DNA from 2 places in the Peribacillus sp. FSL E2-0218 genome. Region 1 is predicted to be linked to the other one. Evidence: riboswitches for the same ligand, from Rfam matches in the RefSeq annotation. Region 1 holds a riboswitch; the other holds the start of a gene.

Region 1 (7,583 bases):
GCGTGGCGATGGCACCTGGACCTATGCTGTTGACCCGAATTCCTTTTGGCGCATATTCAAGGGCCAAGGTTTCCGTAAGCAATTTTACGCCTCCCTTGCTTGCTGCATAGTGAACGAATAGAGGCCATGGAATCATTTCATGTACACTGGACATGTTTATCACATTGCCTTTTACATCATTCTCGACATAATATTTGATTGCTTCACGGCAGCCGAGGAAGTTGCCGGTCAAATTGGTGTTTATCACCCTATTCCAATCGCTTAACGGCATCTCATGAGATGGAACGGGATTTTCTATTCCTGCATTATTGATGAATACATCAAGCTTTCCGAACTTCTTTACTGCTGATTCAACAAGATTAATTACATCACCTTCAACGGTGACATCCCCTTTCACTGCTATCGCTTCCCCGCCGTCTGCTTTTATTTCTTCCAATACACTATCCGCTTCCTCCGGTTTCGAGCGATAATTAACCACGACCTTTGCCTTTTCCTGAGCAAAGCGAATGGCCATCGCTTTCCCCAAACCAGTTGACGAGCCTGTTATCACAACGACCTTGCCTTCTAAATCCTTATACATTCCATCACCCTCCAATTAACTTTTTGCCAATCCAAGCATGACCCCTGCTATGATGATCAATATTATTCCGATAACGATTCCAATTAGTTGGTGTTTCGTTTTCTTCTCGCGCAATATGATGATTCCGCCTAGCGTCGAGATGACAATGCCCATTTGTGACAGCGAAAAACTTGTAGCGACTCCCACTCGAGGCTGGGAAATGAATAAAAACATGTTTCCAGCAGCCCATATCAATCCGGGAATGATATTTCGAATGGCATATTTGTTAAACGGTTTATGTTTAAACGTCAATAATAGTCCACCTATCACCATCCCTATCGCTTGAGGGAATAGTGCTGACCAGCCATCTACATCAAAGAGCCGGGCCACGACCACATAAACCAAGTAACCGAAGGTGGAGATGAGGAGAATCATGATTCCTTTTTTCAAGTTTCCCGATTTCCCCTCTTTTGATTCTTTATCTTCCAAAGAGGTCAGGACAATTCCGATAATGATGAAAACTAGTGCCAAAACGCCTAAAATGACCGCCTTCATCGTCGACCACTCATGGAAAACGATGACCCCGAATAACGTGGTCGAAATGAGCTGCAACCCAGTTGATATCGGCATCGTTTTGGAGACCCCCATTAAATCGATGCTCTTTAGCTGATTGGCTTGTCCAACCGCCCAAAACAGACCAGACACGACGCCGACGCCAAATACCAAAAGGGAAAGCTTGATATCGGCAAAAATATAAACGCCGATTGAGAATATCAAGGCCCCGATCGTTGTTCCCAGTGTCTGACTATAAGGTCCGCCTCCCAGCTTCACATTAAATAAAACGATGCTTCCCCAAAACACTGCCGGCAAGAGCGCTAATACTATATCCATCTTCAACCCCCATATATGTATGTCCAAACTAAAGCAGGAAAATTTCACTTAGTCTTTTTCTTAATATGTTCTCACTCCGTGAATTGAGCCTTGGTAATTTTTAGTTTGGTCATTAATCGATAGGGATCGATATCTTTTTCGGAGATATAAGTGCAGTTTTCATTGATATATCTCTATTTTCGGAGATATAAATGCAGTTTTCATTGATATATCTCTGTTTTTCGGAGAAATAACTGTTTATAAGGGCAGTTTTTATTTTTTTGAATGAAGTGCAAAAAAAAACTGCAGACAAAAAGTAAGAAGCAACCCTGAGTTGGGTTGCTTCTATCATGATATGACAATTATTTCTTCAAATGATACGGAACGGTCGTAACCACTACATTCCTTCTATAAAGTAAATACGCACGAATCAGTAAACTAGATTGGTTATGGAGAATGTTGTGCCAGCCCTTCTTCGGAATGAATTGGGGGATGATCACGGTTACTTGATAATTGGATTCACTGGCCTTATGCTCAACCGTATCCACAAATTTAGTCAAGGGCTGAATGATGCTCCGGTAGTAGGAATGAAGCGTGACAAGCCTGATATCAGGCTGCCATTTCTTCCATTTTTCTTCGAATTTCTTTTCATCTTCCCTTTCAAAGGAGATGTATACGGCAATGATTTGATCTGCCGAAAGGGACTTGGCATAATTCAAGGAATTCTCAACTACATGAGTGATACCGGCAACAGGAACGATGATAACATTTCCTTGGATGGGCAGGGTCTGCTCACAGGTAGTGATGCGCAATTGATCGCCTACCGCATCATAATGTCTCCTTATGCGATGGAACATGAAAATGATGATCGGCAGGAAGATCAAAACAGGCCATACATGAACGAATTTTGTTAAAAAGAAAATGATCGTGACAATAAAGCTAATCATTGCCCCAATGGAATTAATCGTTAACTTCACGATCCAGCCTTTTGGCTTTTCCCGGATCCATTTAACCATCATCCCCGACTGCGACAAGGTGAATGGAATGAAAACACCTACTGCATAAAGGGGAATGAGATTCTCGGTATGCCCTCCAAAAGCGACGATCAGGATAATCGATGCAAGTCCAAGGATGATGATTCCATTGGAATAACCTAGGCGGTCTCCCCTTATCGTAAACATCCTTGGAATGAACTTATCCTTGGCTAAATTGACCGCTAGCAACGGGAAAGCGGAATACCCCGTATTGGCAGCAAGAATCAGGATCAATGCCGTCGTGCCTTGAATGAAGAAATACATGAAATTCCGTCCAAATATTTCTTCGGCGATTTGGGATACCACCGTTACTTCTGCGCTTGGAACAATGCTTAAATAATAGGCCAAAAATACAATCCCCGTAAATAAGACAGCTAGTAACGAGCCCATCGCTATTAAGGTTTTGGCTGCATTATTCGGTGCTGGATCTTTAAAGTTGGGGATTGCATTGGAAATCGCTTCGACGCCGGTCAAGGCGGAGCTGCCTGATGCAAATGCCCTCAGCAGGATGAATAAACTGATGCCCGCGACTGGGGTTCCGATCGAAGCATGCAATTCAGGTGAGACATCCCCAGTCAGGATTTTGTATAGTCCCACCCCAATCAGGATGAATAATGCTAAAACGAACAGATAGACAGGATAGGCCAATACAGAAGCCGACTCTGTCACCCCTCTTAAGTTAAGGATGGTAAGCAGGATCACAAAAATGATGGCAATGCCGACATTATAAGCATGCAGGCTGGGAAAAGCGGACGTGATGGCATCCGTGCCTGCAGAAACGCTCACGGCCACCGTCAATATATAATCCACCAATAAGGATCCGCCAGCGATCAGCCCTGGATTTATGCCCAAATTGTTTTTTGAAACGACATAGGCGCCTCCGCCATGCGGGTAAGCAAAAATGATTTGCCTATAGGACAAGATAAGCGCCGTTAACAGGATCAAGACCCCGATGGCAATCGGTATGGAATACCAAAATGCCGCAGCACCAACCGTGATCAAGACGATCAATATTTGTTCCGGACCATATGCGACTGAGGACAGAGCATCAGAAGATAGAATGGCCAACGCTTTTGTTTTGTTAAGCTTTTGATCACCCAGTGCATTTGATTTTAAGGGTCTTCCTATCAAGAACCTCTTTATTGATGATAACATCAAAAATTCACCCGCCATGTTTTTTAGTAATAAGTTTAGGTTACCCTGCTAAAGCAAAAAAACAGAAAAAAATAAAAATGCCTGCAAGTCATAACTAAATAGACCTGCAGACATCAATTTTTTTGTCTAACAAGCTCCACCTTCCTTCTCATATAACGCTTACGAGGTTAGCTGTCGGATTCGGACCTAAGAGTAGCCCTACCTTGGAAGGATTCACCCCTTGGATTATACAATAATCCCTATAACGGGTCCCCCGCACCAAATGGTTTAAGCGATTTAGAAATATGAAACTGTTGATTATCATACTCCCGTGAACTGGAAAAGTAAATGAAAATTTTCCTTGTAAAAAGAATATTTTTTTGCAACTAAGGTTATGTTGATAATCTATGCTTCCTACGAGATCCAAGCCCAGCAAATTCAGAAAGGATGACCGTGATTCGTATGGCTAAAAATACAATGAAACCGATCCTATCGGATGAATTTTTAGATGAAGTGGTTAAAGAAATCAATGAACAATTTGGCGGGCCCCTAAATGAAAATAAGCATCACCTCCAGCATCCGGACGATGAAGAAAGAAGCTGAATTTCCCCTATCCTACTGGATGTTTCGTACTTATCCATAGCGCTATAAAAAAACTCCGGTTAATTCAACCGGAGTTTCAGACTGTAGACAAACTCGATGAAAATCGAGTTTGTCTATTTTTATGGCCTGTACAATTTAGACGTTGATTTCCACTCCAGGCACTCGCTTTCCGCGGGCGGTCGGGGAGCCTCCTCGGCTTTGCCTGCGGGGTCTCCCCTAGACGCGCTTTTCCCGCAGGAGTCTCGTACCTTCCGTTCCAATCAACTTTGTCTTACCTTTTAGATAGAACACTTTTGACTGGAGTCATTTTTGTTTTAAAATTGAAGGATTAAAACTTGAGGTGATGAGGATGCTTTCTAAACATGATTCTATTCAGCGAGATCAACTTGAAATGATTACTTTAGATCAACTGGTGCCACCGAACCATTTGGTTCGTAAAATGGAGGCTGCCATTGACTTCACTTTCATTTATGACTTGGTGAAAGATATGTACTCAGAGGTAGGACGCCCAAGTATTGATCCAGTTATTTTAGTTAAACTGACTTTCATTCAATATACCTTCGGTATTCGTTCCATGCGTAAAACGATTGAAGAAGTTGAAACCAATATGGCTTACCGTTGGTTCTTAGGCTATGGTTTCCATGATAAAGTACCTCATTTCTCTACGTTCGGAAAAAATTATGAGCGACGCTTTAAAGATACAGACCTGTTTGAACAGATTTTCTGTCGCATTTTAATGACAGCTGCTAATAAAAAGTTAATAAGTGTAGAACACGTTTTCGTGAATTCCACACATGTGAAAGCCAGTGCGAATAAACGGAAATTTGAAAAGAAAATCGTTCGTAAAGAAACACGAGCGTATCAAGGACGTCTTCAAGAAGAAATCAATCAAGATCGTGAAAACCATGGAAAGAAGCCTTTTCCACCAGATAAATTTGATAAGGAAGAAACCAAAGCAATTAAAGAAAGTACTACGGATCCTGAGAGTGGCTACTATGTGAAAGATGAACGAACAAAACAGTTTGCCTATTCATTCCATGCGGCCGCAGACGGCAACGGTTTTGTATTGGGAACGATTGTAACACCTGGTAATACACATGACAGTCATATTTTGGAGCCACTTGTTGAGCAAGTGATTGAGAAAGTTGGAAAACCAGAAGCAGTTGCCGCAGATGCAGCTTATAAAACACCAGCGATTACAAGCTACCTATTTAACAAAGAAATCACACCTGCTTTACCCTATACACGTCCTCGTACAAAAGAAGGATTCTTTCGCAAACATGACTATGTTTACGATGAACACTTTGATTGTTACCTTTGCCCTTCGGGAGAAACTTTAAAGTACTCAACAACAAATAAAGAGGGCTATCGCGAGTACAAATCGCCCAAACAAATTTGTGCAACATGCTCATTTTTATCACGGTGTACGGAAAGCAAAGACCATCAAAAAGTAGTGACACGGCATATCTGGCAAGCATATGTGGAAGAAGCAGATCATCTGCGTCATCATCAAGAGGTAAAACCTATATATGCGAAACGCAAAGAAACGATTGAGCGTGTATTCGCAGATGCAAAAGAAAAGCATGGTATGCGTTGGACTACTTTAAGGGGACTTAAAAAATTGTCGATGCAGGCGATGCTTACTTTCGCTGCCATGAATGTAAAGAAGATGGCCACTTGGACATGGCAAGGTCCTAAAACGGCTTAACATAGTGGCTCGAAGAGCCCAAATCTCGTAACCTTTGGTCAAAATTTCAAAGGAATTTCAAAAGGGGTTCGGAATTTTTTAATTCCGAACCCCTTTTGTCTACAAACTGAAACTCCGGTTAATTCAACCGGAGTTTTTTTGGCTGCCCTGCCTTTCTTTGACGACTCGTCCAAACCGTTTTAGCTTATCCTCATAGAATGATAAAGTAGTCATCACCAAAAGCAGCAAGAAACTAACCTTAAACAGCAATGATGATACTACTTGATTTAAGTCTTGAATAAGGTAAGCATGTTTTTTCCACTTCATGGGCTTATAGGTGCGTTAGCCTTAGATGACAAGCCAGCGTATCCATATTCCCCCCGCCAATTTCCCACCAGGTCCATACCGTAGTCCACTTTTTCACTCCTTCCGTCCCTGGGGCTTAATGTTTGGGTTGATGAAACCCAATGGGAAGACTTATTGACGTCCTTACTTTTAGGGTTATCTTAATTTCAAAAGGAGGGATGAAAAATGTATATGCATCATTCACCCAGAATGGGTATCATTCACACAGAATTGCCATATCTAGGGATGGCCGCGCAAGTATACACCGGATTTTTAGAATTTCAAAAGGATGTTGAGACTGTGCAAGAAACTGAAAACAGACAGTCGCTTTCCGCTCCTATAGATAAGTTTGAATGATCTCATGGCATTAACTGCCCCCATCATTCTTCATAGATACGATCTGAACCGACCTATTAAAGGCCGGTTTTTATTATTCAGCATACACACGCGTCCCATCAAAAGATGTTTAATTACAGATAAGAATTCCACATAATAAAGTTGCCTGAGTGGAATAAATTTACTTTTTTACGAATCATGATATATTAATATAGTTTTTTAGCACTTAAAGCGTTCAATTAAAAAAGATTGGTTTGTATACATAACCATGGAAGGGCCTTTATCAAATGGAAAAGACGCATCATTTGCCAAGGCATGTCCAGTTTATGGCCTTGGTCGGACTGATTGGAACAGGGATCTTCAAGGGAAGTTCCGATTCATTGAATATGGCCGGTCCAAGTGTCGTGATAGCCTATTTAGAAGCCCCGAATGAAATTCAGGGCTTCTAAATATTATCCACTTATCCCCAAAAATTGAAATTCCCGAAGATTTTATCCTGATAATCCTGCCTTTTTATTATATTTTCACCATACATATGTTAAAATATCCAATGAACCAATCATCCTACAAATTTGAGGTGTATTTGTTGTCCATATCCAAAGCAAATCGTTTATCACTTGTCGAACAGGTCGTTTCCCAAATCGAGACATTAATCGAATCCGGCGAATGGGAGATTGGAAGTCAGATTCCGCCTGAAATGGATTTGATCAAACAATTCGATGTAAGCAGAAATACATTAAGAGAAGCGATACGATCTCTTGTTTATGCAGGACTTTTAATTACGCAACAAGGAAAAGGAACATTCGTCAAATCAGCAAGTGCCTTGGGCGCCGCATTTCAAAGAAGGATCCAACGATCAAGTTTATTTGAAACGTTAGAGGTGCGTCATGCCCTTGAAAGGCAAGGAGCCCAATTGGCCGCTGCTAGACGCGATCAAGAAGATATCGAAAAATTACGGCTGCACCTAACAGCCTGCAGCAAAGCGGCAGAAGCCAAAGACCTCAAGGCATATGAG
Region 2 (7,583 bases), 1.8 Mb from region 1:
ATGAAATTATTAACCGGTACTCTAGCATTATCCGTTTCTTTTATACTATTTATTTATTTATATGGTTTAAAGGTTGATTCTTCTATTAAATACAATGCAACATTTTATACTTTTCCCGCACTTCTATTTTTTATAGCCTTATTTTGTTTTGTGTCATTGATGGTAAACAACAACAAAGACTGAAAGAAAATAAAAATGTTTAGGCTAAAAAGGGCGTCAATTAGGCCGATTTCGACTTTTTGACGCCCCTTCTTTAAAATCAAGAATGCTGATTTAAATGCATTCTTGAATTTTTTTTGCTTCTTTTGGCTGATTTTATCCTTTCGGGACAACCATTGCACTCATTCATAAGGAACGGTATCTTTTCAAGCTAATGATATTGATCGTTATGAACACGGCCGAAAATGCCACGAGTACGATAAGATCCAGGAATACATCAGCGAAAGAAAAACCTTTATACATGATGCCGTTCATGGCATCCGATGCGTAATAAAGCGGCATGATTTTGCCGATTTTTTGCAGCCAGTCCGCCATGCCATCCAAGGGGAATATCCCTGTGAAGAAAATCTGCGGCACGATGACGAGCGGGATGAATTGCACCATTTGGAATTCGGAGGTGGCGAAACTGGACAGCAGCGTGCCAAGCGATAAGGCCACGAGTGCGACAAGTATATTCGTCAATAACACGAGCCATATGGAGCCCACGAGCACGATATCCAGTACGTTGACGGCATAGAGGACGACGATGATCGTCTGAATGAGGGCAAATGAACCATAGCCGATCACATAGCCGGCGACGATTTCATGCCGCTTGATCGGCGTGGCCAGCAGCCGCTCCAGCGTTCCGCTTGTTCGCTCCTTCAAAAGCGCGATTCCCGCTATCAAAAACACGAAGAAAAAAACGAAAAAGCTCACGAGCATCGGACTGAAGGTGTCAAAGCCCTTTGTATTTTCATCTCCGTACACATATTGCGATTCAATGGAAGGCATTTTGCTTGTATGTCCTTGCAGTCCCAGCATCAGCTGCATTTGGACGGCTTTTGCCCGTGCTGGTTCGTCGTTCAACAGCGTAAGCTCCATTTTTCCATGTTCAACGTGTAACCAGCCATCCGTTTTGGTTTCAATCATTCGTTTCCTTGAAAACTCCTCAGCTGCCTTTACTTGAAAATCGGCCTGTCCCAATCCAGCGACCGTGCTTTGATCACTGCCGGTTACGACGATTTTCAACTCACTCGCTTCTGTGCCAAAAATGAAGTACATGAGCGTTAAGATGAGCAAGGGGGCGAGGAAAAATAAAGCTAGGGTCCTTCGATCACGGCGCAGCTGCTGGATGATTCGCGTCACGAGAGAGGAAATCCGCATTACCGTCCGCCTCCAATCTTTAAAAATACATCATCAAGCGTTTCCGCCGCAAATTGTCCTTTTAATGCGGCAGGCGTTCCCGATGCAATGATAGCTCCCTCACGCAGCATCGCCAGTTCATCGCATCGTTCTGCCTCATCCATGACATGCGTCGTTATCACGATCGTCTTGTGCTCTTCATCTCTTAACCGCTCCAGCTCCTGCCAAATGTTTCGTTTTAGCATAGGATCGATCCCCACCGTCGGTTCATCCAAAATGAGGATTTCGGGATTTTGGATGAGGGCGATCGCCAAGGACAAACGGCGCTTCATCCCCCCGGAATAATGGGCAATCCGAGTGTTCAAATCATTCGTTAATCCGACGATTTCAGCTGCATATCGGATCCGCTCGCTTCTTTCCTTTTTCGATAACCGATATAGCTTCGCAAAAAACTCAAGGTTTTCAGCACCAGTCAGCTCAGTATACAAAGCATCGGATTGTGCCATATAGCCGATTTCCATCAACAATGTTTCATTTGGCACCTTATGATCGAGAACCGTGACGCTCCCGGCATCCGGCTTAATCAGGCCGACAATCATTTTGATCAAGGTCGTCTTACCGCATCCTGAAGGACCTAACAAGCCGAATATTCCACTTTTTTCTATCGTGAGGTCCAAGGGCTGAATGACCCTTTTATGTTGAAAGCCTTTGGCAATACCTTCCATGATAATCGCATGTTTCATTGGACGCACTCCCTTCCACTTTAATTAACACGGTGTTGAATGTATCATCATTCTAAGGTAGCATGAGTTTCAATACAATGAACAGATTTTGAAAAATGTTCAGTGAAGTGAGGGAGATATTCAGATGGCATCGATTCATGAGGAAATGATACAAAAAACGAAGGCGCATATCCAGCATCACTTCATTGCACTCGTTGAAGCAGAAGGATTTACGCATGTGTCGGTAAAGAAGATTGCAGAGCGTGCGAACATCAATCGAGGCACCTTCTATCTTCATTATGCAGATAAATATGCGTTGATGGATCAATTACAGCAAGACTTGCTGGATGAACTTCAAGCACGCATTACGGCGATTTTACCGAAAGAGGCACTCCTTGCCCTTCATCAGCAACAGCTATATCCGCCTTTCGTCGCGATTTTCCAATTCATCGGTGAGCATGCCCAACCCTTGAGGGCGATTCTTGGTGATCAGGGCGATCCTTCTTTTGCGAAAAAAATAAAGCGTGTTTTCGGTGATGTCCTTTTGGATCGATTGATCAGCCAGCATCCTGCGGCTCTCAATGAAGCATTTCGAACATATATGCACGCCTTTTTGACATCGGCGATTTTAGGGGTGATCCAGGAATGGCTGGAAAATTGCGAGGAACAGCCAGTGGAGGAAATGGCAAAGATACATTTTCAAATCTTGAATTTCATCAGCCAATTACGCACATTCATTAAATGAAATGGATATAAGGCATGTTCACCGCATGCCTTTTCGGAAAGGTCGCTTACACCTTTTTCTCCGCCATTCCCCCTTCACTGGAATAATACCTGCTTTTCACTGGCTTCATACTGAGTACACATAATAAAATCGAAAACGCAAGAAGCATCACGGAACCTGCAATCACGACGAACCGAATCGAAAGGAAATGGGCAGAAGCACCGACAATCACTGTTGTCATAATGATCAATAATGCTTCCAACAAACCGAACATGCTGCCCACCCTCCCCATGATGTCCGCCGGGATATTATTCTGATAAAAAGTTTGAAAGCCAGTATTAGCAAAAGCCAATGAAAAGGCAATAAGGAAAAATCCCGTGGCCGCGATTGAAAACGAAGTCGACACGGCATAAATCATATAACCGATCGAAACACATACGGAACCCAGGCCAATCAGATAGGATATCCGCACTTTACTGATGAATAATGCATTTATGATTGCTCCGGCAATGATACCCGCCCCGGCGATGCTTACGAGGAATCCGTAATCGCTGTCCGACAAAGAAAGCACGCTTTTGGCAAATGCTGCTTCTTGGGAGTCCATGGCCGTTTCCATTACGACCATGCAGCTGAACAAGAAATATATGAGCATCACATATGAGGCTTTCCGGCTGTAATCGAGGACGATGCCCCAATCCTTTTTCACGATGGCCCAGGATAGGTGGCGATCGATAAGGCTAAAGGAATCATCCTTTTCAAGATCTGGCATGAATAGCGTGATCACGCCTGATAATACTAAGGCTAGAGCATTGATATAGATGGCAGCGACGGGGGTGCCGATTATGAAAAGGAGACCCGCTATCGCTGGTCCAATCAAAAAAGCCCCTGAATCGATCAAGCTTCGCAATGAGTTGAATCGTTTTCTTTGTTCGATTGGTATTAATTTTGTTATATACGTCCTTGATGTTGTACCAAACACGGCCTCTGCCATATTGATCACCAATACGAGCGAATAGATCGCCCAAATGGAGGAAGTCAATGCCAGCAAAGCGATGAATGTCGCCCGGAATAGATCAAGTGTGACCATCATATTCCGCTTATTTCTCCGATCGATGACGCTGCCAGCCCAAACATTGGTCAACAATACCGCCAACGGTTTCACCATATATAAACCAGCGACTGCTAAGGGAGACTTGGTCAAATCAAGAACGATTAAATTGAGGGCGATGAAATACACCCATGCGCCGAAGTTCGAAATCCCGATTCCGCACAATAAAATGGAAGGATACTTCCATGATGACATTACATGTTTGAATCTCATCTATTCCCCACCCCTGGTTGTCATGCCCGGCTGAATGGCCTCCCTATCCGGTATTACAACGAAGTCCTTTTTCCCTAAATTTTAACATTATCCATTCCGACATGTAAATGATTCCAACGCAAAAAAACCCATTGATCGGCAATGAGTTTGAAAGCGAAACAAGATATGGATTTTTCGGCTCGTTCAAGTTATATTGCCGCAGAAGAAATGGACGATTTTCACCTTTGGGAAAAGAATTTTAACAAAGGATTCTTTTTCTTGTCGGTTATTCTTAATTCATTCATGATGATTTGATCCTCATGATCGGCTATCCATTTCCTTAGTGCATCTTTATCCTGGCATTGTGTTAAGTATGTCTGGCCGCCCTTGCCTGTAGCATTGATAACATATCGATTGAACGTCTTCTCCATAATTGCCTTGCCCGCCTTCTTTGTAAAGTGTGTTTGATTTTATTTAGGATTTCCCCAAAATAACGATTATATATATTGTCTGAATTTTATTTTTTGAATGAATCGAACCTATCATAATGTGCTAACTAATATTTGTCAATACGTTTTCAAAATGTAAATGAAATGTTAATTTTCAGTTTTGTTAAAGAAATATTTTTTTACAATTTAGGGGTTTACAACTGCTAAATGATGGGAGTAGAATACGTTTTATCCATTTAATATAATTCGGCCAAAACTCAAAGGATTTGAGTACGGAGGACCCAATCATTTGGGGTTAATTCTGCCTTGCAGAAGGGATGAGATCAGCTCTTTCGCCATCCTACCCGTCAGCTAACTTCGTCGGCTAAAGCGAAGGAGGTCATAAGACCGCCTAATTCGGAAGCTTTTTTGCACGTTATTTGTGTCAAATTAGCCGTTCGAGGTTTTTCGCAGGTCTTTTTATTATGCTCTAAAAGCTTCGGAATGAAAGATTGATGGTTCATATATTCATATAATGTTACACATTACATTATCATAGGCAGGGATGATCAATTTGATAAAAGCAAAAAATTTATTGGATCCGCCAAAAATACTTGTACTCGGGTTTGGCATCCTGATACTGATCGGGTCCTATTTATTGACCTTGCCGATTTCCACTGAAAGCGGGCATGGTCTTTCTTTTCTGGATGCTCTTTTCACCGCAACATCCGCTACTTGTGTAACAGGGCTTGTCGTAGTGGATACGGGATCGACTTTCACCACTTTTGGCGAGTTGGTCATCTTGACACTGATTCAAATAGGCGGCTTAGGATTCATGTCATTTGCGACGTTTTTCTTTTTCCTTTTAGGCAAGAAAATTTCCTTAAAAGGCAGGTTACTTTTGCAGGAGTCCTTAAATAATCTATCCATGGCAGGTGTAGTCAGGTTAGTGAGACGACTTTTGATTTTCACCGCCATCATTGAAGGCATGGGCGCCCTTATCTTATCGATTCGCTTCTCATTTGACATGCCAATCGGCAAAGCGATTTATTATGGGGTTTTTCATTCCATATCGAATTTCAATAATGCCGGCTTTGATTTAATGGGGGAATTCAGGAGTTTAACCCCCTATGTATCGGATCCATTCATAACCCTTACGGTCGTCTTCCTCATCACGTTTGGCGGAATAGGTTTCATCGTGATGAATGAACTATACGAATATCGTGATATCCAGCGTTTATCCGTACATACGAAGGTCGTTCTAACGACAAGCTTGATCCTTACGATTGCCGGCGCAATTTTAATCTTTATATTCGAGTTCGGCAACGCCAAAACATTGCAGCCTTTATCCTTGATGGGTAAAACGCTATCGTCTTTATTTCAGTCGGTTTCACCAAGGACGGCAGGCTCTAATACGTTGGATATTCCTGATTTGACTCAGCCTACCTTGCTGCTCATCATTTTCTTGATGTTCGTTGGGGCTTCTCCCGGATCGACTGGCGGCGGGATTAAAACAACTACATTGGCGACGCTTATCGGAACGGTTTGGTCACAGATTAAAGGAAAGGATGATGTGGTCTTATTCCGTCACCGTATTGTGAGTGAAACGATTTTCAAAGCATTATCCGTTTCATTCATTGGCGTATTCATGGTTTCAAGCATCTCCATTCTGCTGGCCATCACGGAAAGCGGAAGTGACTTCTTGATGATTTTGTTCGAAGCCACTTCAGCATTCGCCACCGTGGGACTTTCAATGGGCTTGACCCCAGAATTATCACCGCTTGGCCGGATGCTCATCATTTTTACGATGTTTGCAGGCCGTGTGGGCCCTTTGACTTTGGCCTTTGCTATCGCCATGCGGCGCAAACCAGATCCGTTCCGTCGGCCAAAAGGGAAAATCATGATTGGTTAATCATAAAAGGAGGCGTGTAGAAGATGGGCAAACGACAATATGCCGTAATCGGATTAGGCAGATTCGGAACCAGTGTGGCACATAGATTATATACGGCCGGCCAAGAGGTTTTGGGGATTGATATCAATGAGGAAAGTGTCGAGAATGCGGAATTGAGCGTTACCCATGCAGTCATTGCGGATACAACCGAAGCAGAGACATTGAAATCGATCGGAATCCGTAATTTCGATTGTGTCATCGTAGCCATCGGAAATGACATGCAATCGAGCATTTTAACTACCTTGCTTTTAAAAGAGCTTGGGGTCAAAAAAGTCATTGCCAAAGCCCTTAATAAAAATCACGGCCAGGTGCTCTCGAAAATCGGTGCCGACTGGGTCATCTATCCTGAGAGGGATATGGGGGAACGGGTCGCGAATCAGCTTCTCTCCCCTAACATGCTGAACTATATAGAGCTCTCTAAAGAATACAATATCGAGGAAATCATCCTCCCCATGAGCATGAAGGGAAAAAGCCTCAGAGAGCTCGATTTACGTGCAACATATAATATCAGCGTCATTGCCATCGTCAGTAATGGAGAAATCATCATAGCACCATCACCGGATCAGGATATTCATGAAAAAGATATGCTTCTAGTCGTTGGCAATAAAGAAGATCTAGCCGTCTTTGCCAATATTGAATGATCCACTGACTGTTTATGTCATGGAATCCATGAGGAATGATAGCTTTCACCCTCTATTATTGTTTCCCATCTTGCGCGTATCTATCAAATGTGGTTTCAGTATTAACATCCTATCATTCAAAAAGACCGCCATTTGGCGGCACTCCGAAGTTTCTTTAAAAGCTAGCATCCCCGCGCTTATGTATGTATCATTTTATCGTATGGATCGCTTGGGCTAAAGTCGATTTGACCGTCACCTTTTCAAAAGGCAGTTGAAGCTTGACTGCTTTCATCGCTATTTCCGGCCTAAGTCCTGAAAGGGTCGTATGGATGCCGATGAGATGCAAGGATTCGATCAATTGTGACAGCTGATGTGCGGATGCACCATCTATGGAATGGACGCCTGATAAATCAAGGAACAGTCTTGAGACATTTTTTTCGGCACACTGTTGTAACGTGGTCTCTAGCAAGGACATGCCCCTCGCTGTGTCGATATCA

The links. A riboswitch is a leader RNA that binds a small molecule or an ion and turns the genes downstream of it on or off. The one in region 1 is predicted to bind cyclic di-AMP.
Region 2: linked by a shared signal. The riboswitch ahead of MHI53_RS21390 (TrkH family potassium uptake protein) and the one ahead of MHI53_RS04990 (APC family permease) in region 1 are both predicted to bind cyclic di-AMP.

Annotation. Positions count from the first base shown of each region.
Region 1 covers NZ_CP150304.1:1,035,834-1,043,416, reverse strand. The annotation lists gene MHI53_RS05000 (SDR family oxidoreductase) at 1-580, opposite strand, end outside; gene MHI53_RS04995 (RhaT/GlcU family sugar-proton symporter) at 596-1,450, opposite strand; gene MHI53_RS04990 (APC family permease) at 1,792-3,618, opposite strand; cyclic di-AMP (ydaO/yuaA leader) riboswitch at 3,759-3,902, opposite strand; gene MHI53_RS04985 (hypothetical protein) at 4,060-4,200, shown strand; gene MHI53_RS04980 (IS1182 family transposase) at 4,550-5,908, shown strand; gene MHI53_RS04975 (hypothetical protein) at 6,419-6,589, shown strand; gene MHI53_RS04970 (hypothetical protein) at 6,856-7,017, shown strand; gene MHI53_RS04965 (FadR/GntR family transcriptional regulator) at 7,155-7,583, shown strand, end outside.
Region 2 covers NZ_CP150304.1:4,435,636-4,443,218, forward strand. The annotation lists gene MHI53_RS21360 (hypothetical protein) at 1-183, shown strand; gene MHI53_RS21365 (ABC transporter permease) at 346-1,362, opposite strand; gene MHI53_RS21370 (ABC transporter ATP-binding protein) at 1,362-2,084, opposite strand; gene MHI53_RS21375 (TetR/AcrR family transcriptional regulator C-terminal domain-containing protein) at 2,209-2,808, shown strand; gene MHI53_RS21380 (MFS transporter) at 2,855-4,108, opposite strand; gene MHI53_RS21385 (hypothetical protein) at 4,327-4,518, opposite strand; cyclic di-AMP (ydaO/yuaA leader) riboswitch at 4,775-4,917, shown strand; gene MHI53_RS21390 (TrkH family potassium uptake protein) at 5,081-6,427, shown strand; gene MHI53_RS21395 (TrkA family potassium uptake protein) at 6,451-7,107, shown strand; gene MHI53_RS21400 (STAS domain-containing protein) at 7,295-7,583, opposite strand, start outside.